Regions from separate parts of the Mesorhizobium sp. BH1-1-5 genome, predicted to be linked through region 2. Evidence: predicted binding sites of a transcription regulator. Region 2 holds the regulator's gene; the other holds the start of a gene.
What was found. Region 2 encodes LexA, which represses DNA repair genes until DNA is damaged. Its sites were predicted from a motif close to TGTTCNNNNTGTGTTCNG; they were not measured.

Region 1: the regulator LexA is predicted to act here: its motif matches at 4,061-4,078, upstream of LB572_RS23115 (DNA recombination protein RmuC).

Annotation. Positions count from the first base shown of each region.
Region 1 is NZ_JAIUIM010000018.1:95,839-107,287, forward strand. It holds gene dapE (succinyl-diaminopimelate desuccinylase) at 1-559, shown strand, start outside; gene LB572_RS23090 (transporter) at 562-1,167, shown strand; gene truA (tRNA pseudouridine(38-40) synthase TruA) at 1,164-1,955, opposite strand; gene LB572_RS23100 (GNAT family N-acetyltransferase) at 1,980-2,486, opposite strand; gene fmt (methionyl-tRNA formyltransferase) at 2,483-3,418, opposite strand; gene def (peptide deformylase) at 3,477-4,007, opposite strand; gene LB572_RS23115 (DNA recombination protein RmuC) at 4,111-5,364, shown strand; gene LB572_RS23120 (GFA family protein) at 5,383-5,787, opposite strand; gene LB572_RS23125 (cation diffusion facilitator family transporter) at 5,823-6,782, opposite strand; gene LB572_RS34490 (hypothetical protein) at 6,990-7,115, shown strand; gene sugE (quaternary ammonium compound efflux SMR transporter SugE) at 7,311-7,625, shown strand; gene LB572_RS23135 (DUF6481 family protein) at 7,782-8,210, opposite strand; gene LB572_RS23140 (LLM class flavin-dependent oxidoreductase) at 8,435-9,496, shown strand; gene LB572_RS23145 (helix-turn-helix domain-containing protein) at 9,573-10,373, opposite strand; gene LB572_RS23150 (carboxymuconolactone decarboxylase family protein) at 10,538-11,101, opposite strand; gene LB572_RS23155 (AI-2E family transporter) at 11,353-11,449, shown strand, end outside.
Region 2 is NZ_JAIUIM010000010.1:221,366-232,814, reverse strand. It holds gene trpD (anthranilate phosphoribosyltransferase) at 1-545, shown strand, start outside; gene trpC (indole-3-glycerol phosphate synthase TrpC) at 550-1,362, shown strand; gene moaC (cyclic pyranopterin monophosphate synthase MoaC) at 1,365-1,844, shown strand; gene glp (gephyrin-like molybdotransferase Glp) at 1,844-3,049, shown strand; gene lexA (transcriptional repressor LexA) at 3,167-3,907, shown strand; gene LB572_RS16000 (ComEC/Rec2 family competence protein) at 3,949-6,405, opposite strand; gene gltX (glutamate--tRNA ligase) at 6,509-7,933, shown strand; gene gltA (citrate synthase) at 8,114-9,442, shown strand; gene lpxB (lipid-A-disaccharide synthase) at 9,517-10,698, opposite strand; gene LB572_RS15980 (LpxI family protein) at 10,688-11,449, opposite strand, start outside.

The DNA of each region.
Region 1 (11,449 bases), on a different contig from region 2:
GCTGATGAGCCTGGTCGATGCGCTGCTCCATCCGGTGTTCGACAAGGGCACGAAGGATTTCCAGGCGACCAACCTCGAAGTGACGTCGGTCGATGTCGGCAATCCGGCGACCAACGTCATCCCGGCCAAGGCGACGGCGATTTTCAACATCCGCTTCAACGACACCTGGGACGCCGAAACGGTCCAGGCCGAGATCCACAACCGGCTCGACCAGGCAGCGGGCCGCAAGAAATACCGGCCGGGCAAGAAGACGCCGGTCGACTACGAGCTCGTCTGGCGCGACCGGCCGAGCCATGTCTTCCTTACCCGCGACGACAGGCTGATCGACACGCTGGCGGGCTCGGTCAAGGCGGTGGTCGGCAAGACGCCGGCGCTTTCCACTTCCGGCGGCACGTCGGATGCGCGCTTCATCAAGGATTATTGCCCGGTGGTCGAGTTCGGCCTGGTCGGCAAGACCATGCATATGGTGGACGAGCGCGTCGCCCTTGCCGACCTCGAGACACTGACGCAGATCTACGAACGCTTCATCGAAGACTGGTTCGGACAAGGCCTTTCGTGACCATGCTTTCGGCGGACGAAACCTACGCTTCGCTGGCCGGCGCCTGGCGACTGATGTTCGGCAAGGCCGACGGCCTGCGCCTGCTCGACCTTTCGGCCGACGGTTTCTGGAATTCCTTCTTCGCCATCATCGTGGCGGCGCCGGCGCTGATCGTCGGCTGGGTCGGCATCGCCAACGAGATCGGCGACCCCGACGCCTTCGCCGGACGTCTCGGCATGCTGATAAGGCTGGCGACCGTCGATCTCGGCTCCTGGGTGCTGCCGCTGGTGGCGCTTGCGCTGGTCGCGCCGCGTGCCGGCATCGGCGGCCGCTTCGTCCACTATGTCGTCGCCTCCAACTGGGCGTCGGCGATCATCGCCTGGCTGATGCTGCCCTCGGCGCTGCTCAGGCTCTTCCTGCCCTCGACCAGCGACGTCAACAGCCTTGTGTCGCTGTTCCTGTTCGCGCTGTCGATGGTGCTGACCTGGCGCATGACCAACGCAACGATCGGCAAGGGCGCCGCTGTTGGTACCGCCGTGTTCGTCGGCATGTTCATTGCCTCGCTGCTCGTCCTGTTCGGCCTGCAAGCGCTGCTCGGCATCGACATACCGGACGGCACGACGGGCTAACTCGCGGTATCCTCGACCACGGCGGCGGGCTCTTTGGTCGCTTCCTGATAATCTACGCCGACGAGAAACAGCCCGTCCGGCGGCGCCACCTGGCCGCAGGCGGCGCGGTCGCGCGCCTCGAGCGCTGCCTTGAGATCGGCGGCGCCCCAGGAGCCGTCGCCGACGCGTCGCAAGGACCCCACCATCGAGCGCACCTGATTGTGCAGGAAAGAGCGGGCCGAGCTTCGGACCTCGATGAAATCGCCGCTGCGGCTGACGTCGAGGCGGTCGAGCGTGCGGACCGGGCTTTCGGCCTGACACTGGGTGGAGCGGAAGGTGGTGAAGTCATGCTTTCCAAGCAGCACTTTCGCCGCCTCATGCATGGCCTCGGCGTCGAGGCGCTTCGGCACCCACCAGACCTTGCCCTTTTCCAGCGCCGCCGGTGCCCGGCGGTTGAGGATGCGATAGAGATAGTGGCGGCCGATGGCGGAAAAGCGCGCGTCGAAATCGCCGGCGACGACGTCGGCTTTCAGGACGGCGACGCGCGCGCCGGCCGCCTGCAGATGGGCATTCACCGCATCGCGCACCTTGTCGCCCGGCCACGCTTTGGCGAGATCGACATGCGCCACCTGGGCGGTGGCGTGCACGCCGGCATCGGTGCGGCCGGCGGCACGTATTCTTACGTCCTGGCCGCAGAACTTTTCGATCGCCTGCTCGATCGCCTGCTGCACCGAGGGCTGGTCGGCCTGATGCTGCCAGCCGGCGAACCGGCTGCCGTCATATTCGATATCGAGCCGAAAACGCGGCATGTTCTGCGGTCGATCCGCGCTCGCCTAAGCAGCGAGCGCGGTGAAAGCCGAAGCGTAGACCAGTCCGCCGGTCTCGGGCGCGTCGCCCCAGGCCAAAGCCTGCAGCGCCTCGCCCTGATACTCGCTCTCGAATCCGGCAGCGCGGGCATGGGTATAACCGAAGCGGCCGTAATAGACCGGATCGCCCAGAACCACGGCCAGCGTCTCGCCGGCCTCCTTGAGGCGGACATGCGCCTCGCGGATCAGCGCGCCGCCGATGCCGGTGCCATGGAAGGAGGGTTCGACCGCCAGCGGCGCCAGCGCGACGGCCGCGAAACGCTTGCCGCCATTCTGCACGTAGAGCCTGGAAAACAGGATGTGGCCGACGACCTGGCCGTCTTCCTCGGCGACCAGTTCGACGACGGCATCGCCGCCGGTGACAAGGGCATCGACCAGGCCGGCTTCCGCCTGCTGGCCAAAGGCATGCTCTTCGACGAGGCGGATCGCCTCGCGATCCCGCGGCGTCGCCGCGCGTATCGACATCATGCTCATGTGAATTTCATTCCTTTTTCGATCTTGGCTCCGCGCAAAAACTCCTGCGCGGCGGCAGGCTTTCCGCCCGCCCGTTGAACTTCGACCAGCCTGACCGCGCCTGCCCCGCAGGCGACCGTCAGCCGGTCATCGAGAATTCCTCCCGACTCGCCGACGCCATCCGAGAGCGTCGAGCGAAGCAGTTTCAGCCGCTCCATGCGGCCGCCAATGTCGACCTCGCACCACGCACCCGGAAAGGGCGAGAGGCCGCGAATGTGATTGTGGACTTCGCCAGAAGGCCGCGTCCAGTCTACGCGTGTCTCCGATTTATCGATCTTTCGGGCGTAGGTCACCCCTGCGATCGCCTGCGGGGTAAATGTCAGACAATTTATCCCCAACTGCGCGAGCGCCTCGACCATCAGCGAAGCGCCTTGAGCCATCAGGCGGTCATGCAACTCGCCGGCCGTCATATCGGGTGCGATGGCGGTTTTTTCAACCATTGCCACCGGTCCGGTGTCCAGACCCTCTTCCATCTTCATGATCATCATGCCGGTTTCGGCATCGCCGGCCATGATGGCGCGCTGGATGGGAGCAGCACCACGCCAGCGTGGCAAAAGCGAGGCATGGCCGTTGAGACAGCCAAGCCCGGTCGCCTCCAAAACGGCCTTCGGCAGAAGCAACCCATAGGCGACGACCACCGCGACATCGGCCCGGAGAGCCGCGAAGGCCGCCTGCTCTGCCTCGCCCTTCAGCGACGTGGGCGTGCGCACTTCGACCCCCAGCCGATCGGCCTCGCGCTGCACCGGCGAGGGCGTCAATTCCAGCCCGCGCCGGCCGGCGGCGCGCGGCGGCTGCGTGTAGACGGCCACGATCTCATGGCCGGCCTCGGCGATGGCGCGCAAGGTCGGCACGGAAAAATCCGGCGTGCCCATGAAGATGACGCGAAGCGGCATGAGGTCCTGCGATCCTGTCTTGCGGTAGGCTCAGGTGCTCGCGCGGCCGAAACGGCCCTTAGCCCACCATCTTGCCCGGCACCTTGTCCTTGGCGAGCTTCTTGAACTTCCGCACCACCATGTCGCGCTTCAATTTCGAGATGTGGTCGATGAACAGCACGCCGTTGAGATGGTCGATCTCGTGCTGCAGGCAGGTGGCCATCAGCCCTTCCGCCTGCAGCTCCTGCAGCTTGCCGTCACGGTCGAGATATTTCACCCGCACGAAAGCCGGGCGCTCGACCTCGGCATAGTAGTCGGGGATCGACAGGCAGCCTTCCTCATAGACGGAACGCTGGTCGGAACTCTCGAGCACTTCCGGATTGATGAAGACATGCGGCTGAGGCTCCTCACCTTCCTTGGCGAGGTCGATGACCAACAGCCGCCGCGGCTCGCCGACCTGGATCGCCGCAAGGCCGATGCCCGGCGCGTCATACATGGTCTCCAGCATGTCGTCGGCGAGCCTGCGCAGGGCGCCGTCGACGCGTTCCACCGGCTTGGAGACCTGGCGCAGTATGGGATCGGGAAGAATGATGAGCGGCTTGATCGACATGGCGTCTCACCTAAGACGTCGTTGGAAAAGCGTCAACCGGTGCGTCTCTGGCCTGTTCACGTTTTGATCTGTGCCAGCGGAGCGAATCGGTTATGCTGGCCACATGAACGACATGACCTCCCTCCTTTCGCAGCCGGTCGCGCGGCTCGGCGCCTCTACGATCACGCTCGGCCACGCGCTTGGTTTCGCCGTCGTCTTGTTTGTCGTGCTTTTCGCGGCGCTTGTCATCGCGCTGTGGCGCGCGGCCAAGGCGCGCGCGGTTGCCGCGGCCGAAGCGGCAGACCATGCCCGCGACACCGAGGCGCGCATAGCCGACGTCCTGCAGGCGCAGGCCGAGATGCAGGGCCGCATGGGGGCGATCGCCGAGGTGTTCGGAGCGCGGCAGGCCGAGCTCACCCAGTCGCTCGGACAGAGGCTCGACGCCATGACCGGCCGCCTCGGCCAGACCATGACCGAGCAGACCAAGTCGACGCATGAAAGCCTGGCCAAGCTGCAGGAGCGGCTGGCGGTGATCGACACCGCGCAAGGCAACATCCAGTCACTCGCCGGCCAGGTCGTGCAACTGCAGGCGATCCTCTCCAACAAGCAGACGCGCGGCGCCTTCGGCCAGTCGCGCATGGAGGCGATCGTCGCCGATGGCCTGCCGCATGGCGCTTACGAGTTCCAGGCTAGCCTTAGCAACGGCAGCCGGCCCGACTGCCTGGTGCGGATGCCGAACGGCGCGCCGATGCTCGCCATCGACGCCAAGTTCCCGCTGGAGGCCTGGAACGCCATCCGCGCCGCCGAGGGCGAGAGCATGCAGAAGGCGGCTGCGCAGGCGTTCCGGCGCGACATCGAGGTGCATATCCGCGATATCGCGGAAAAATACCTGATCCGTGGGGAGACGCAGGATACGGCTTTCATGTTCGTGCCGTCGGAATCGGTGTTCGCCGAGATCCACGAGAATTTCGAAGCGGTGGTGCAGAAGGCGCACCGCGCCCGCGTCGTCATCGTCTCGCCCTCGCTGCTGATGCTGTCGATTCAGGTCACCCAGTCGATCCTGAAGGATGCGCGGATGCGCGAGCAGGCGCACCTCATCCAAGATGAGGTCATCCGGCTGATGGAGGATGTGGCGCGGGTCGATGAGCGCGTGCGCCGGCTGCAGACGCATTTCGGTCAGGCGACGCGGGATATCGACGACATTCTCGTATCGACGTCGAAGGTGACCAGGCGCGGCCAGAAGATCGAGGCGCTGGAATTCGCGGAGGGCGAGACCGAGGCCGCGCGAAGTGCGGCGCCAAAGGCCGAAGCCGGCCCGCGGGTCGCCGATTCCAAGACAGGCCAGCTCAGGCTGCGGGTCGTCGAAGGCGACGAGTAGAGCTCTTCGTCTGACGCGCTACTGCTCTTCGACGATCCTCGTGCCCTCGAACTCCGGCAGCCAGTGCAGCGCCGAGCGGTGCCAGTATTGCGTCCTCGGCACCAGTTGGTCGCGCTGGCGCGACGTGCCGGCCCTGATGCCGTAGATTTTCGGACCATCGCCAACCGAGGTGGCATAGAGATGCGAGCCGCAATCGCCGCAGAAGCCCTGCGCCCGTTTTGCGCCGCTCGATCCGGTCTTGATGTAGACTTTCGGCTCGCCCCTCGTGATGCGGTAATCCTCCTCCGGCACGCGCACCGAGACGCGGAACGCAGTCCCGGTCAGCTGCTGGCAATCGATACAGTGGCAGATCGAGGTCTTTTCCGGATCGACCTCCGCCTCATAAGTGATCGCGCCGCAATGGCAGCCGCCGTCGATCTTCATCGGCTTTTCTCCTGACAAATTCGCTTCATCAAAACCTAACCCTCTTCCGAAGCCTCGGCGATGGCCTTGCGCCGCTGCTCCCATGTGCCAGTCGTTTGCGGCTTGACGAAGAGCCTGGAGATTTGCGGCATTTCCTCCTTGAGCCTCGCTTCCAGGCGCTCGACGCAGGCTTCGATCTCGGGCGCGGTGAGATGATCCTCGAATTCGATGCTGAGGCCCGCGACGATTTCTTCCGGACCGATATGGACGCTCAGGATCCCGTTCGCCCTCTGCACGGCGGGATCCTCCTGGGCGATCGCCAGAACCTTGCGCTGCACCTCGAGCGAAGCTGGCTCGCCGAGCAGCAGGCCCTTGCTCTCGCGCGCCAGGAAGATCGCCGTGGCGCCGAGGATGATGGCGATGCCGATCGAGCCGACGCCGTCGAGCGCCGGCATTTCCAGAAGTTGCGCCGACAGGATGCCGGCGAAAGCGACGATCAGCCCGAGCAGAGCGGCGCTGTCTTCGAACAGCACCGTGTAGACGCTCGGGTCCTTGCTCGATTGCACGGCCTGCAGCCAGTCCTGCTTACCCTTCTGCTGGCGGAACTCCTTCAGCGCCACCAGCCATGAGCTGCCCTCGAACAGGAAGGAGAGGCCAAGCACGACATAGTTGAGCTTGGCGTTGACCACCGGTTCGGGCGCCATGATGTGGATGACGCCCTCATAGAAGGAGACGCCGGCGCCAAGCGCGAACACCAGGAGCGCCACGATGAAGCTCCAGAAATAGAGCTCGCGGCCGTGGCCGAGCGGGTGGGTGCGATCGGGCGGCCGCGCGGCCCGGTGCATGCCGTAGAGCAGCAGCGCGCCATTGCCGGTATCGACCAGCGAATGCACGCCTTCCGACAGCATGGCGGACGACCCGGTGAAGGCCGCCGCCGCGAATTTGGTGAGGGCGATCGCCAGGTTGCCGGCGAGCGCGGCGTAGATCACTCGTCTTGACCCGCTATGTCCTGCCATCCGATCTCCCGGCGCGCCGCCCGCTGAAACTCCCCAGACAATGCGCCAGGCAATCGGAAGTTCAAGCCACCGCAGCGCGATCGAGCGAGCATGGCATCGGGAAATCGGTTGACATCCGGCTGGACGGCTTCGCAAGCGAGACGCCGCCTCTTGCGGTCCGGCATTTCTCTTGTTTCACTTGCACGTCCACAATCGGAGGAGCGAATCATGGCTAAAGGTGCGATGAAGGCAGGCAAGGAAGCCCGCAAGCCGAAGAAGGACGCCAAGAAGCCCGCAGCGGCTCCGGCTCCGAAGGCGCCGCCGGTCAAGGCGATGCGCATCAAGGAAAAGTAGGCGGCCGAATTCGGTCGACCCGGCTCAATGCAGAATTTGAACCGGCGGCATGAGAATGCTGCCGGTGTTTTGTTGATCGGGGGACAGGACACCCCATATGCAAGGGCGAGGACGACCTCGCTTCCCCGAAAGCCGGCCGGGACGACCCGCCAACCCGAGCATCCCAACCGATGCCGGAATGACGGAGTGTTTGCGATGTCCTGGATTTTTCTTTTCTTCGCCGGCCTGTTCGAGATCGGCTGGGCGATCGGCCTCAAATATACCGACGGCTTTTCGAAGCCGCTGCCGACCGTTCTCACCATAGCCTCGATGATCGTCAGCCTCGGCCTGCTCGGCCTGGCGCTGAAGACGCTGCCTGTCGGCACGGCCTATGCGGTATGGACCGGCATCGGCACCGTCGGCACGGCGCTGCTCGGCATCTGGCTGCTTGGCGAACCGGCGACCGTCGTCCGGCTCGCCTGCATCGGCCTGATCGTCTGCGGCATCGTCGGCCTGAAGCTAGTCGCCTGAATACAAACACGTTCAGGGCCGCTTTCGGCGACCCTGAACATTTTCCATCGAACCCGAACTTAGAGCGGTTCAGCGTTCACACGCCGAACCGCTCCAAGTCTTTGTTTTTGCGCAATTCCGAACGGAAAACCGCTACGCACTTTTCCTGGAATTGCTTTAGCGGGCGGAGAAGCCCGGAGGCGTCCGGCCGACACGCGCCTTGCGGGCGGCGTAGCGTGCGTCACGCTTGGCCTTGCGCGAGGCCTCGTCGGCAAGCTCGAACGCGATGCGCTCGGATTCTTCGGCCTGGCGGCGCTCAGCCTCTTCGGCTGCCACTGCTTCCGCCGCAAGACGCGCCGCTTCAGCCATCGCTTGGCGCTCGGCCCTCTCGGCCGCCTCGCGCGCCAGCTTTTCCTGCTTCAGCCTTGCCTTTTCCGCCTCGCGGATGGCGCGGGCATCAAGGATCGCCTTGCGTTCGGCCTGACGCGCCAGCACGGCAGGATCGTCCGCCGCCGGCTTTGCCTTGAAGCGCTCGAGCAGCGCCTTCTTTGCCTCGTTCGCGGCATTGCGCCGCTCGAAAATGTCTTTTTCCCTGTAGATAGCCAAGTGCACTTCCCTGCAGTCTATTCGCGACGCTTACATACGCGCGAACGCGGCGAGTTCAAGCGCCAAAACGGTATGCCAGCCATGAAAAATTGAGCTGTTGCCGCGAGGATACGGCTCGACATCGCGATGGACTGTTCACAATCCGTGCCACTGGCGGGCGGCAAGGCCGATCGCTACCTCTAGCGCCGAAAACCCAATCCCAGACGACAGCGCAGGACAGCAACATGGAACTCGGTCTCTACACTTTCGCCGATGTCAGCCCGGAGCCGGGTCCCGGCGCCATTGGCCCGCAAGAGCGGTTGCGCAACCTCATCGAGGAAATCGAGCTGGCCGACCAGGTCGGCCTCGACGTGTTCGGTCTCGGCGAGCATCACCGCCCCGACTATGCCGCCTCGGCGCCGGTCGTGGCGCTGGCCGCGGCGGCCGAACGCACGAAACGCATCCGCCTCACCAGCGCCGTCACCGTGCTTTCCTCCGACGATCCGGTGCGCGTCTTCCAGCAATTCGCGACGCTGGACCTGTTGTCCAACGGCCGCGCCGAGATCATGGCCGGGCGCGGCTCCTTCATCGAATCCTTCCCGCTGTTCGGCTACAATCTGGAGGACTATGACGAGCTCTTCGCCGAGAAGCTCGACCTGCTTTTGGCTATCCGCGACCAGGTGAAGGTGACGTGGCAGGGCAAGCTGCGCGCGCCGATCAACGACCGCGGCGTCTATCCGCGTCCGTCCCAGGAAAAGCTGCCGATCTGGATCGCCATCGGCGGCACGCCGCAATCGGCCGCCCGCGCCGGCGTGCTCGGCCTGCCGCTGGCGCTCGCCATCATCGGCGGCGAGCCGGCGCGTTTTGCGCCGCTGTTCGATATCTATCGCGAGGCGGCGCGGCGCGCCGGCACCGATCCGGCAACGCTTGCCACCAGCATCAACGTGCACGGCTTCATCGCCGAGACGACCGAACAGGCAGCCGACGATTTCTACGGACCGCAGGCCGAGGTGATGAACCGCATCGGCCGCGAGCGCGGCTGGGGTCCGACCTCGCGGGCGCATTTCGACCAGTCGCGTGGCCCGAACGGCGCTCTCTTCGTCGGCAATCCTGAAGCTGTGGCGGAAAAGATCGTCGTCCAGCACAAGATTTTCGGCAACGACCGCTTCCTCCTGCAGATGGCGATCGGCACCATGCCACACGCCAAGATCATGAAGGCGATCGAGCTCTACGGCACCAAGGTGGCGCCGATCGTGCGCAAGGAGACGGCCAAGGCCGCGCCCAAGGCGCCGGCGCCGGTCGCCTGATCGAAAGCCTGTTCGCGAGGCCTGGCCGTCGGACGCTTGGTGCGTTTCACCGTTTCCCGGCAACGGCGAAACGCCTCTAAGGGATGCCGGCGGCCATCATTCCGGCATGAAGCGCTTCGGTTGCCTCATCGGCCGGGAACATGCATTCGACACGCAGTTCTTGCGCGGCGATGGTTTGCGGGGTCCCAACCGTGGTGACCATTGAAAAGTAGTTGAGAACCCTGTCGCCCCTGACAAATCCCAGCGGAATGACGGGCATGAAACCTATGGCGACCGGGTTTTTCCATTCACTTTTCACATCCGGATAGGCGAGCAACTCCGCCAGCAGCGTCTTCGTCTTCTCATCGACGACGCGGCCGATGGATTCGCGGTAGACGCGCTCGAACAGGCTTCTGGCAACATCGGGCCAATTGGCGATGAACGGACGCATGCCTTCCGGATCGAACATCAGGTGCAGCATGTTGCGCGGTGCCTGACGGGCGGACATGTCGATGAAGCAGCCGAAGAAGCGCGGCGCGGATTCATTGGCCATGAGCACGTTCCAGTAGCGATCCATCACCACTGCCGGAAAGGGCTCATGCTGCCGCAGGATACGCGCCAGGGCATCGGTCACGCTTTTCATTTCCACGGAGTCCCACGCGCTTTCGGAAAACATCGGCGCGTAGCCCGCGGCGAGCAGCAATGTGTTGCGCTCGCGCAACGGTACATCGAGCGCCCGGGCGATGGCCATCAAGGTCTCGCGGTTCGGAACGCTGCGTCCGCTTTCGATGAAGCTGATCTGTCGTTGGGAGATGCCGGTGTCAAGCGACAGATCGAGCTGGCTTCTGCTTCGCAAATCGCGCCAGTGGCGCAAGAGCACGCCCAGATCGGGCGTCATTCCTGTCCTGAGGTTCGACGGTTTCATGATCCACAATCCTCGCACATGGCCGCCGCAATACGCTTCAACACGGACCAAGTTTTGACGGACGGATCGACGAGCCCATGCCTGTCGATCGCCTGAAGCGCGTTGCAACGCGCTTCAGGCCTTCGTTTTCACGCATGTCAGGCCGCTGCCGCGACCGGCGACCATGCCTGCGCCTGGAAGCGCTCCTCGATCGGCGTGCCGGCCATGTTCGTGGTGGTCGCCGCCATCGTCGAGACGCCGACGCCGGTCACCACTTCCAGAATCTGGGCCTTGGAGTAACCCGCCGCAGTGAACGCATCGATGTCGGCATCGGTGACGTTTCCCTTCTTCTCGATCAACGCCTTCGTCAGTGCCGAGAGCGCCGCGTATTTCAGGTTGGCCGGCAACCTGCCTTCGCGGATCGCCCGGACTTCGCCTTCGGCGATGCCGTCCTCGATGGCGAATGTCGAATGCGCGGCAACGGTCCAGGGGCATTTGATGGTGACCGCGTTGGTCAGCAGCAGCACCTGCTTCTCGATCTCGTCGAAGCTGCCGCCGTGAAAGCTGCCGAAGGCAGCGACGAACCCGTTGAGAAGGACCGGACTGTTGGCCATCGTCGCCATGACGTTCGGAAGAAAGCCGAACTTCTCTTCCAGCGCCTTCAGCGCAGGCCTGGATTTTTCGGGCGCCGATTCGATCGTCTGAAGGTTGAACTTTTGCATTGTAACGTCCTCTTGCAAAATCGGATGTGATCGCGCGCACGAGACCTTCGCCGCGCGGCCTTCTCGCTCTGTCGTCGCGAAAGCCTATCCGTACTAGGCCCGGCCGATGCGGCGGCTCAATTACACGTCATGTAATAGCGCGACCGCATGAGCGATGCCAGGAAGCCGGCTCATGGAACCTTGCCCGGAACTCCCGCGTTTCGGGGAAGCCTGCCATGCATTGCGGGGTGGCGGGCTCGCAAGGGGAACCGATGAAAGCCGAACCGATCGCTTCGGGCGCGGGCGTTGCCGAGAGTCCCGATCCACGCGCCGATGCCTGGGCGGACATGCGCATGATGCGGTCGCTGG
Region 2 (11,449 bases):
ATCATCCGGCGATGAAGCATGTCGGGCCAACCCGCGTCGAGCTCGGCACGCGCACCATCTTCAACCTGCTCGGGCCGCTGTCGAACCCCGCCGGCGTCAGCCGCCAGATGGTCGGCGTTTTCCTGCCGGAGTGGATAATGCCGGTGGCCGAGACGCTGAAGGCGCTGGGCGCCGATCACGCCTGGGTCGTCCACGGCGACGGCTATGACGAGATCACCACGACGGGCGAGACCCAGGTGGCGGAGCTTGCCGGCGGCGAGATCCGCGGCTTCACCTTGACGCCGGAAGCCGTCGGACTGAAGCGGCACACCAAGGAAGAACTGCGCGGCGGCGACGCCGCCTACAACGCCAAGGAACTGCGCGATATGCTGGGCGGAACCGCCGGCGCCTATCGCGACACGGTGCTGATGAATGCTGGCGCCGGACTGGTCGTGGCCGGCAAGGCGACGACATTGGCCGATGGTATCGCCGCGGCGGCGCAAGCGATCGACAGCGGCCGCGCGCTTGGCGTGCTGGACAAGCTCGTCGAGATTTCGAACGGATAAGGCCTTGTCGGACATCCTGCGCAAGATCGAAGCCTACAAGCGCGAAGAGATCGCCGCGGCGAAGCTCCGCGTGCCGCTGGCCGAGATCAAGGCGCAGGCTGTGGACGCCGAGCCACCGCGCGGTTTCCTCGCGGCGCTCGAAGCCAAGCGCCGGGCTGGCGGCTTCGCGCTGATCGCCGAGATCAAGAAGGCCAGCCCCTCCAAGGGCCTGATCCGCGCCGATTTCGATCCGCCGGCGCTGGCCAAGGCCTATCAGAAAGGTGGCGCGGCCTGTCTTTCGGTGCTGACCGACGCGCCGTCCTTCCAGGGCGCTCCGGAATTCCTGACGGCGGCGCGTGCGGCCGTGCGCCTGCCGGCCCTGCGCAAGGATTTTCTGTTCGATCCCTACCAGGTATACGAAGCACGCGCCTGGGGCGCCGACGCAATCCTGATCATCATGGCGAGCGTCGACGACGCGCTGGCCAAGGAGCTTGAGGCGATCGCTTTCGAGCTCGGCATGGACGCCCTTGTCGAGGTGCATGACGAAAAGGAAATGCAACGCGCGCTTGGCCTGTCATCGCGCGTGATCGGCATCAACAACCGCGATCTGCGGACCTTCGTGACCAGCCTCGATGTTTCGGAGCGACTGGCGGACATGGTGCCGGCGGACCGGCTGCTGGTCAGCGAAAGCGGCATCTTCACGCATCAGGACTGCCGCCGGCTGGAAAAGAGCAGGATTGGCACTTTCCTCGTCGGCGAGAGCCTGATGCGGCAGGCGGACGTGGCCGCGGCGACCGAGCTTCTGCTGACGGGCAAGGCGCCGGCCGAGGCCGTTTGAGGATGCCTGCCCTCACCCATCTTGGCGCCAAGGGCGAAGCCAATATGGTCGATGTCGGCGGCAAGGCCGAGACGACGCGCACGGCGATCGCCGAAGGTTTCGTCTCGATGCGGTCTGAAACGCTGGAGATGATTCTCGCCGGCGATGCCAAGAAAGGCGATGTGCTGGGCACGGCCCGTATCGCCGGCATCATGGCCGCGAAGAAGACGCACGAGCTGATCCCGCTCTGCCATCCGCTGCTTCTGACAAAAGTTGCCGTCGAGATCGAGCCGGACCGTTCGCTGCCCGGCCTCAGGGTCACCGCGCTCGCTCGCGTCACCGGCAAGACCGGCGTGGAGATGGAGGCGCTGACCGCTGCCTCGGTCGCCTGCCTCACCATCTACGACATGGCCAAGGCGGCGGACCGCGGCATGGTGATCTCCGGTATCCGTCTGGTCGAGAAGACCGGCGGCAAGTCCGGTGACTACAAGGTGGATGCCTGATGGCATTGGTTCCGGTCGCCGAAGCGCTCCAACGCCTGCTCGACGGCGCCACGCCATTGCCGGGCGAAAGCATTCCGCTGGCGGAAGCGGCCGGGCGGGTCCTGGCGCAACCGGTTGTGGCGCTGCGCACGCAGCCGCCCTTCAATGCCTCCGCGATGGATGGCTATGCCGCGCGTTCCGCCGATGTTGCTTCAGTGCCGGCACAGCTCGAGGTCATCGGCATGGCGCCTGCCGGGCGGGGCTTTTCCGGATCCGTCGGGAAAGGCCAGGCCGTGCGCATCTTCACCGGCGCGCCGGTGCCCGAAGGCGCCGATACCATCGTCATCCAGGAAAACGTCCGCGACCTTGGCAACCGCAAGATCGAGGTGACCGAGCCGACCGCGGAAGCACGCAATATCCGCCGCGCCGGGCTCGACTTCGGCCAGGGCGATGTGCTGCTCAACAAAGGTCGCGAACTCGATGCGGCAGCGCTTTCGCTCGCGGCGTCGGCCAACCACCCTGCCTTGAGCGTCGTACGCCGGCCGCTGGTTGCCATCATCGCCACCGGCGACGAATTGCTGCCGCCGGGGAGCGCGCTCGGCCCCGACCAGATCATTTCCTCCAACGCCTATGGCGTTGCCGCCGCCGCCCAGTCCGTCGGCGCGCGCGCGCTCGATCTGGGCATCGCCGCCGACCGCAAGGAGGCGATCGCGGCGCTGGTCAGGAAAGCGGTCGAGGCGAACGCAGACGTCATCGTCACGCTCGGCGGCGCGTCGGTCGGCGACCACGACCTGATCCATGACGTGCTCATCGGCGAAGGCATGACGCTCGACTTCTGGAAGATCGCCATGCGCCCCGGCAAACCGCTGATGTTTGGCCGGCTTGGCAATGTCCGATGCATCGGCCTGCCCGGCAACCCGGTGGCCAGTATCGTCTGCTCGCAACTCTTCCTGAAACCGCTGCTTGCCCGGCTCGGCGGCCGCGATCACAGGCAGGACGTGCGAGCCGCCCGGTTGGGCGCCGCCATGCAGGCCAACGATGTCAGGCAGGACTATGTGCGCGCCGTCGTGCGCGAAGAAGCCGGCGCCCTGATCGCAACACCTTTCGGCATCCAGGACTCCTCGATGCTGCGGATGCTCGCCGACGCCAACGGCCTGATCCTGCGTGAGCCCTTCGCGCCGGCCGCCGAGACAGGCGCCGAATGCAGCGTTCTGATGTTACGCTGAACAAAACGTCAACAAATTCACTAAACTTTAAACGGTTGCGGAACACAACTGGAACAGATAGTGTTTGTTCTGGGTTTGTTTTTCTGATTCTGGTTTCAGAACCCGTGGGGGCCGCCGATGCTGACGCGCAAACAACATGAACTCCTGATGTTCATCCATGAACGCCTGAAGGAGAGCGGGATTCCCCCATCCTTCGACGAGATGAAGGAAGCGCTCGACCTTGCATCCAAGTCCGGCATCCACCGGCTGATCACGGCGCTGGAAGAGCGCGGCTTCATTCGCCGGCTGCCTAACCGGGCGCGTGCGCTGGAAGTGTTGCGCCTGCCCGACTCGATCGCCCCCGGCCTCAATGCGGCGAAGAAGTTTTCGCCAAGCGTCATCCAGGGCAGCCTGGGTCAGAACAATGTCAGTCGTCAGATCAGGCCGGTGGCGCCGTCGCGAGCCCCGACGCCAAGCAATGACGACGATGCCGTTTCGGCCGTATCCATCCCGGTGATGGGACGCATCGCCGCCGGTGTGCCGATCGACGCCATCCAGCACCAGACGCATTCGATCACCGTGCCGCCGGACATGATCATGGGCGGCGAGCACTATGCGCTGGAGGTCAAGGGCGACTCGATGATCGAGGCTGGCATCTTCGACGGCGATACCGTCATCATCCGCAACGCCAATACGGCGAGCCCGGGCGAGATCGTGGTGGCGCTGGTCGACGACCAGGAAGCGACCTTGAAGCGCTTCCGCCGCAAGGGTGCCTCGATCGCGCTCGAGGCCGCCAACCCGGCCTATGAAACCCGGATCTTCGGACCGGACCGGGTCAAGGTTCAGGGTAAGCTCGTCGGACTTATCCGCCGCTACTGAGCAAGGCTGGGCGGCGGTCTTCGTCCGGAATTGCCCGACATCTATTCTGTCGGCTGCGGCGCTGCAGCCGGCTTGTCCGGCCGTTGATAGGGCGGCAGCCCCCTCGCCTCGCGCGTGTATTTCCGTTGCTCGTGCCAGGGTCGATATGGTTCTTCGACCGCATAGCGAGCGGTTGGCCGCGCGGTTGCCGATTGCGGATCGAAGAAGACGGCGGCGCTGCCGTCGCGCGCCAGCTGCCGCTTGGTGACGACAAGCACGCGCGGATCGTGGCAGGGGTTGTAGGCGGTGGCGTCGTTGATGACGATGAGGTCGGCGAAGCCGCAGGCCGGCCGCGCGCTGCCGCGGTTCTCGGCGAGCGCGACGATGGCGCCGGACGGATGCCGGCCGATGCAGAGGTCGTCCGTACAGTAGAAGGGCGAGCCGGGCGGCAGGTCGACCGGATCGGCGATGTCCAACGCATCTTTGGCGAACGTTTCGGGCGGCACGATTTCCTCGGCTTTCAGCGCCCGTTTCCAGTTGTCGGTGGTGAATTCGTTGGAGCGTTCGCGATTGACGGCGAGCTCGCCGCCGCCGATCGGCATTGCCACCAGATGCGCGTCCTCGGAGATGAGCACATCCGGCGTGCTCACATGCGGAATGGCCAGCAGCGCGGCGAGAGCGAAGGGCACGGCTGCCAACCTAAGCCAGGTGGTGGCCATGGTCGCGATGACCAGCGCGATCGTCGCCAGCAGCACCGACTGGATCGAGATCAGCCCGACGGCATCGACCGGTGAGCGCTCGGAGATCCACGCCGAAATGGCGATCATCGCCGTCAGGCCCTTGCCCATCACATAAAGGAACGGACCGTCGAAGCCGAAGGGCATCGCCAGCGCGCTCAACACGGCGAACGGCATGACGATCAGCGAGACGATCGGCATCACCGCCAGATTGGCAAACAGGCTGAGCGGCGACACGCGCTGGAAATGCCAGATAGCAAACAGCAATGTAGCGCTGCCCGCGATGAGCGAGGTTACGGCGGCGCCACCCACCCCGAGCGCCAGTTTTCGCGACAGGTACCCGAGGAACGATCGCTTTGCCGGCGGCGTTGTCGTTTTGCCGGCGCGATAATCGGCAAAGCCGGCAAAGGCGCCGACCAGGGCGGCGGTGGCAGCAAACGACATCTGGAAGCTCGGGCCGACCACCTCGTGCGGCGAGACAAGGATGACGGCGATGGCCGAGATCGCCAAGTTGCGCATGGTCAGCGCCGCGCGGTCGAAGAGCACGGCGGCGAGCATGACAGCCAGCATGATGAAGCTTCGCTCGGCCGCCACGACGATGCCGGAGATCACGAGATAGGCGGCGATCGAGAGCAACGCTATTCCAGCGGCATATTTCTTCACCGGCCGGCGCGACGAGAAATCCGGAAACAGCGCGAAGGCGCCGCGCAAAAGCACCATTATCGTGCCGGCGACCAGCGCCATGTGCAGGCCCGAGATAGAAATGATGTGGTAGATGCCGGTCCGCCGCATCGACTCGTTGATCGCTTCCGGAATGCCGGCGCGCACGCCGACGATCAGCGCCGCGGCGATCTCGCCTTCGGACCCGCCGATGGCGCTCCTGATATGGTCGGCAATGCCTTCGCGCGCGTTTTCGATGGCCGATGTGACGCGCGCGCCAAAAGGTGCCTCCACTGGCCCAATCAGCTTCGGATCGCCCAGGAAAAAGCCGCTGGCGCCAATGCCGGCAAAGTAGCTGTCGAAGGAATAGTCGTAGCTGTCCGGCCGAACCGGGCCGGTCGGCGGCAACAGCTTGGCATAGCCCGTCAGCATCGAGCCGGCGGTCATGCCGGGTGGGATCCTGCGCGCCGACAGCCTGACGCGGTCCGGCGCGTAGCGCAGCTTCGGATGCTGCGTGGAAATCAAGTCGATGGTCAGCCGGACGCGGCCGTTGGCCATCGCCTCGGCGGTGACGAGGCGGCCGGTCAGCCGCGTCTGGATTTCGGAGCCCAGCATCGGCGTCGCCATCCGCCAGGTCTCCACCTTGGCGCCGAGAAAGCCGAGCGCACAGAAAAGGCTCGCCATGAAGACAAGGTGCGTTTTCTGCCAGGAACGCGAGACCGCCGCGCAGATGGCCATCAGGGCCACCGCCGCAATTGGCCTGTAGAGATCGGGCTCACTGCCTAGCGAGAAGTAATAGATGACGCCGGCCGCAAGGAAGACCGGCACCAGCAGGAAGCCGATACCGCGATCGAGCTCGGTCGTGGCGGCGACGGCAATGCTCCGGCGCAGTGCAGGAAGCGAAACGCGGCCAAGCTGCTTGCGGATCCGGCTGACGGTGCCTGCCGGCGAGGCTGGCTGTAGCGCATCGTCGCTGGACGGCAGAAGCTCGGTTGGTGGACGGAATTCCGGAAGCGAAACCGGCGCGGCCTCTGCGGGCGAGGCATGGACAAACATCAGGCGCTCGCTGACGCCCGCCGTCGTTCCCTCGCCCTTCTCCGCGCCCCGGCCACGTCCAGCCATCGGGTCTGCCCCTTGCGCCCCAGACCGCCTATGCTACATGAACGCCGACCGCGTGGAAGTCCGCGCGAAACATGCATTTTTTCAGTGCTTCTTCGAGAGTTCCATGTCCGACAAGGTCGTCACCCGTTTTGCCCCCTCGCCGACAGGCTATTTGCATATCGGTGGCGCGCGCACGGCGCTGTTCAACTGGCTTTATGCCAAGCACACCGACGGCACGATGCTGCTGCGTATCGAGGATACCGATCGCGAGCGCTCCACCGAGGCTGCCACGGCTGCCATTCTCGACGGACTGACCTGGCTCGGCCTCTCCTGGGACGGCGACGCCGTTTCGCAGTTCGAGCGCGCGCCGCGCCATCGCGAGGTGGCCGAGGAGCTCGTGCGCATGGGCAAGGCCTACTACGCCTATGAGACGCCGGCCGAGCTCGAGGCGATGCGCGAGGCCGCGCGCGCCAAGGGCCTGCCGCCGCGCTACAACGGCCACTGGCGCGACCGCGCTCCGTCCGAGGCGCCGTCAGGCGTCAAGGGCGCGATCCGCATCAAGGCGCCGTCCGAGGGCGTGACGATCGTCAACGATCGCGTGCAGGGCGAGGTGCGCTTCCCGAACAAGGATCTCGACGACTTCATCATCCTGCGTTCTGACGGCGTCCCGACCTACATGCATGCTGTCGTCGTCGACGACCACGACATGGGCGTCACCCACATCATCCGCGGCGACGACCACCTGACCAACGCCGCGCGCCAGACGGTGATCTATAACGCCATGGGCTGGAACGTGCCGTCGATGTCGCACATCCCGCTGATCCACGGCGCCGATGGCGCCAAGCTGTCGAAGCGGCATGGCGCGCTCGGCGTCGAGGCCTATCGCGCCATGGGCTACCTGCCGGAAGCCCTGCTCAACTATCTGGCGCGGCTCGGCTGGAGCCATGGCGACGACGAGGTGATGTCGATCAAGGACATGGTCGCCTGGTTCGACATCGGCGATGTCAACAAGGGCGCGGCCCGCTTCGATTTCGCCAAGCTCGAGGCGCTGAACGGCGTCCATATGCGCAAGATGGACGACCAGGCGCTGTTCGACATCTTCGTCGCCACTTTGCCCTATCTCGAAGGCGGCCCCGCACTTGCGGCAAAGCTCGACGACAGGCGCAAGGCGCTGCTGCTCGCCGCCATGCCTGGCCTCAAGGAGCGGGCCAAGACCCTTGTGGAACTGGTCGACGGCGCGGCCTTCCTGTTCGCCGAGCGGCCATTGCCGCTGGACGAGAAGGCGGCGGGCTTGCTCAACGCGGATGCGCGCGCGATTTTGCGCGGCGCGCATGGCGCATTGTCTTCTGTCCAGGGCGAGTGGAACGCCGCTTCGGCGGAGGCTTCGATCCGCGAATTCGCGCAGGCCGGCGGGCACAAGCTCGGCGCCGTAGCGCAACCGCTCAGGGCCGCGCTGACCGGCCGCAGCACTTCGCCCGGCGTGTTCGACGTGCTTGCCGTGCTGGGCCGTCAGGAAAGCCTGGCGCGCATAGCAGATCAAATCGATTAGGAGCGAACTGGCCCAAGAAGATTGGCATTGAAAGGTGTGTTTCGCAGTGCAACATTAGGCCTTGGCCCAATCTGGCACGCACCTCCTAAAATGCGGTGGCGAGTTCGCGCATTCCGGTGACTTCGACGTGTCGTTTGCAGGAATTGCCTTGCCGGCCTGAGGATACAAAAGGAGTTGAGAATGAGCGAAGCTGCGACAAAACTGGAACCGGGCAGCAAGGCGCGCGAGTCGACCGCCAGGCTCGAACTCGCCGGCAAGACGCACGAATTGAAGGTGCGAAGCGGCACGGTCGGGCCTGACGTCATCGACATCGGTTCGCTCTACAGCACGACCGGCGCCTTCACCTACGATCCGGGCTTCACCTCCACCGCAAGCTGCGAGTCTGGGATCACCTTCATCGACGGCGATGCGGGCATCCTGCTGCATCGTGGTTTCCCGATCGACCAACTTGCCGAGCATGGCGACTTCCTCGAAGTCTGCTATTTGCTGCTCTACGGCGAGTTGCCGACCAAGGCCCAGAAGGACGACTTCGACTATCGCGTGACGCGCCACACCATGGTGCATGAGCAGATGTCGCGCTTCTTCACCGGCTTCCGTCGCGACGCGCATCCGATGGCCGTCATGTGCGGCGTGGTCGGCGCGCTGTCGGCCTTCTACCATGACTCGACCGACATCTCGGACCCGTACCAGCGCATGGTCGCCTCGATGCGCCTGATCGCCAAGATGCCGACGATCGCGGCGATGGCGTATAAGTACCATATCGGCCAGCCGTTTATTTACCCGAAGAACGATCTCGGCTTCGCGGCCAACTTCCTGCACATGTGCTTTGCCGTGCCGTGCGAGGAGTACAAGATCAACCCGGTGCTGGCGCGCGCCATGGACCGCATCTTCATCCTGCACGCCGACCATGAGCAGAACGCCTCGACCTCGACGGTTCGCCTGGCCGGCTCTTCCGGCGCCAATCCGTTCGCCTGCATCGCCGCCGGCATCGCCTGCCTGTGGGGTCCGGCGCATGGCGGCGCCAACGAAGCGGCGCTGAACATGCTGGGCGAGATAGGCCATGTCGACCACATCCCCGAGTTCATTGCCCGGGCCAAGGACAAGAACGACCCGTTCCGCCTGATGGGCTTCGGCCACCGCGTCTACAAGAACTACGATCCGCGCGCCAAGATCATGCAGAAGACCGCGCATGAGGTGCTAGGCGAGCTCGGCATCAAGGACGATCCGCTGCTCGACATCGCCATGGAGCTGGAAAAGATCGCGCTGACCGACGAGTATTTCATCGAAAAGAAGCTCTACCCGAATGTCGATTTCTACTCCGGCATCACGCTGAAGGCGCTGGGCTTCCCCACCACCATGTTCACCGTTCTGTTCGCGGTCGCGCGCACCGTCGGCTGGATCGCGCAGTGGAAGGAAATGATCGAGGATCCGCACCAGAAGATCGGCCGCCCACGTCAGCTTTACACCGGCGCCACGGAACGCGACTACGTGCCGATTGCGAAGCGGTAATTGAGCGAATAGCGAAATAGCGAGTAGCAAATAGGGGAAGAAGGGCAAACCGACACAGCCCTATTCGCTATTCGCTACTCCCTATTCGCTTTCTTGATACACCCCATCACCACTTCCGCGGCGATCTCGCCCGAGGGCCGTTCGGTCGCCATGCGTCGGGCGATCTCGGCAAAGCCCGCCTTTTGCCAGGCGCGCATGCCGGTGTCGGCAAACAGGGCTTCCAACTGCCGGGCGAGGTTCTCCGGCCGGACATACTGGTCGTAGAATTCCGGGACCAGCGCGCGGTCGGAAATGAGGTTGGGCAGCAGCGCCGACCACGTCGTCACCATATGCTGCAATATCTGGCGCGCGATCGGATCGAGCTTGTAGCAGGACACCATCGGAACGCCCGCGAGCGCCAGTTCCAATGAAACCGTTCCAGAAGCGATCAACGCCGCATCGGCCTTGCCGAAGGCCTGCCATTTGCGCTCCGGCTCGGTGATGATTTCCGGCTTGTCGTCCCAGCTAGCGACAGAGGCCTTCACCAACTTGGCGACATGCGGCACCGTCGGCAGCAGCAGACGCAGGCTATGGCCGCGTTGGCGCAGCACCGACATCGCCTTGCCGAAGGGCTCCATCAGCCGGCGGACTTCGCCGCGGCGCGAGCCGGGCAGCACTAGCACCGTCTTGACGCGGTCGCCAGTGAGGTCGCGCGGCTGGCTCTGCGCCTTGGCGGCGCCGAGCACGCCCGGATCCTGCGTCAGCCGATGGCCGACATAGGTGCCCGGCGGTCCGCCGAGACGAGCGAGCGCCTTCACCTCGAACGGCAGGATGCAGAGGATATGGTCGACATAGGGCTTCATCGCCACCGCCCTGCCCGGCCGCCAGGCCCATACGCTCGGGCAGACATAGTGGACGATCGGGATGGCCGGCGCCGTTGCGCGGACCTTCTTCGCGACGCGCAGCGAGAAGTCCGGGCTGTCGATGGTGACCAGGCAATCGGGCCGCTCGGCCGCGATCGTCGCCGCCGTCTGGCTGATCCGGCGCATCAGCCGTGGCAGGTCGCGCAGCACCGCGCTGAAGCCCATCAGCGCGATCTCGCTGCCATCGAAGAGCGGGGTCAGCCCCAACTGCTGCAAATGCCGGCCGCCAATGCCGACGAGTTGCACCTTGCGGCCGGTCGCGCGCTCGAGCGCCCGCACGATATCGGCGCCGAGCAGATCGCCGGATTCCTCGCCGGCGACGATCGCGATCTTGAGCGGCTTGTCAGCGACCATTGGCGGGCTCTCCATTGGTCAGCTCAGTTGCCGGCAGACCGACGATGAACAGGCCAAGCGCGTTCGCGCGAGCAAGCGTGGTCGGGCCTTCGAGAATAAGCGAACGGCCAGCCTCGACGGCTACGCCGGCAAGGCCTGCCGCATGCGCGGCTTCGATCGTCTGCGGGCCGATGGTGGGCAGGTCGGCCCGCAATTCCTGACCCGGCTTGGCGCATTTGACCAGCACGCCGCGCGCCTTGCCGGCCAGCCTGCCGTGGCCGCGCAATTCGCGCATTCTGTCGAGCAGGCCGGCGGTGCCTTCAATGCCTTCGAGGGCGACGGCTCGACCTCCGATCGCAATCGCTGCTTGGCCGATATCGAGCGCGCCGATGGTCTTGGCCGCCATACGGGCGGCCTCGATGTCGCGCCAGTCGGATTGGTTTGGCCCGGTCGCCGTCAATGTGCCTGAACCAGCTGTCAGTTCCGGAACGACTTCATGGGCGCCGACGACCTTGACGCCTCGCGCTTCGAGGGCTTGGGTCAGCATCTTCAGCAGGCCATCGTCTCCGCGCCGCAAGGCTCTGACCACTAAGGGAATTATCGCCAGCAGGCCAAGTGTCGGCCTTATCTTGCTCAGCCGAGGCCTGCGCTTGATCTCGCCGGCCAGGACAAGGTGCGTGATACCCTGGCGCTTCAGCAACGGAAACAGCAGCCCGATGTCTTCCAGCGCGAGTTTTTGCTGATCGTAGGCCGCAAAGTCCGCCTCGCGATC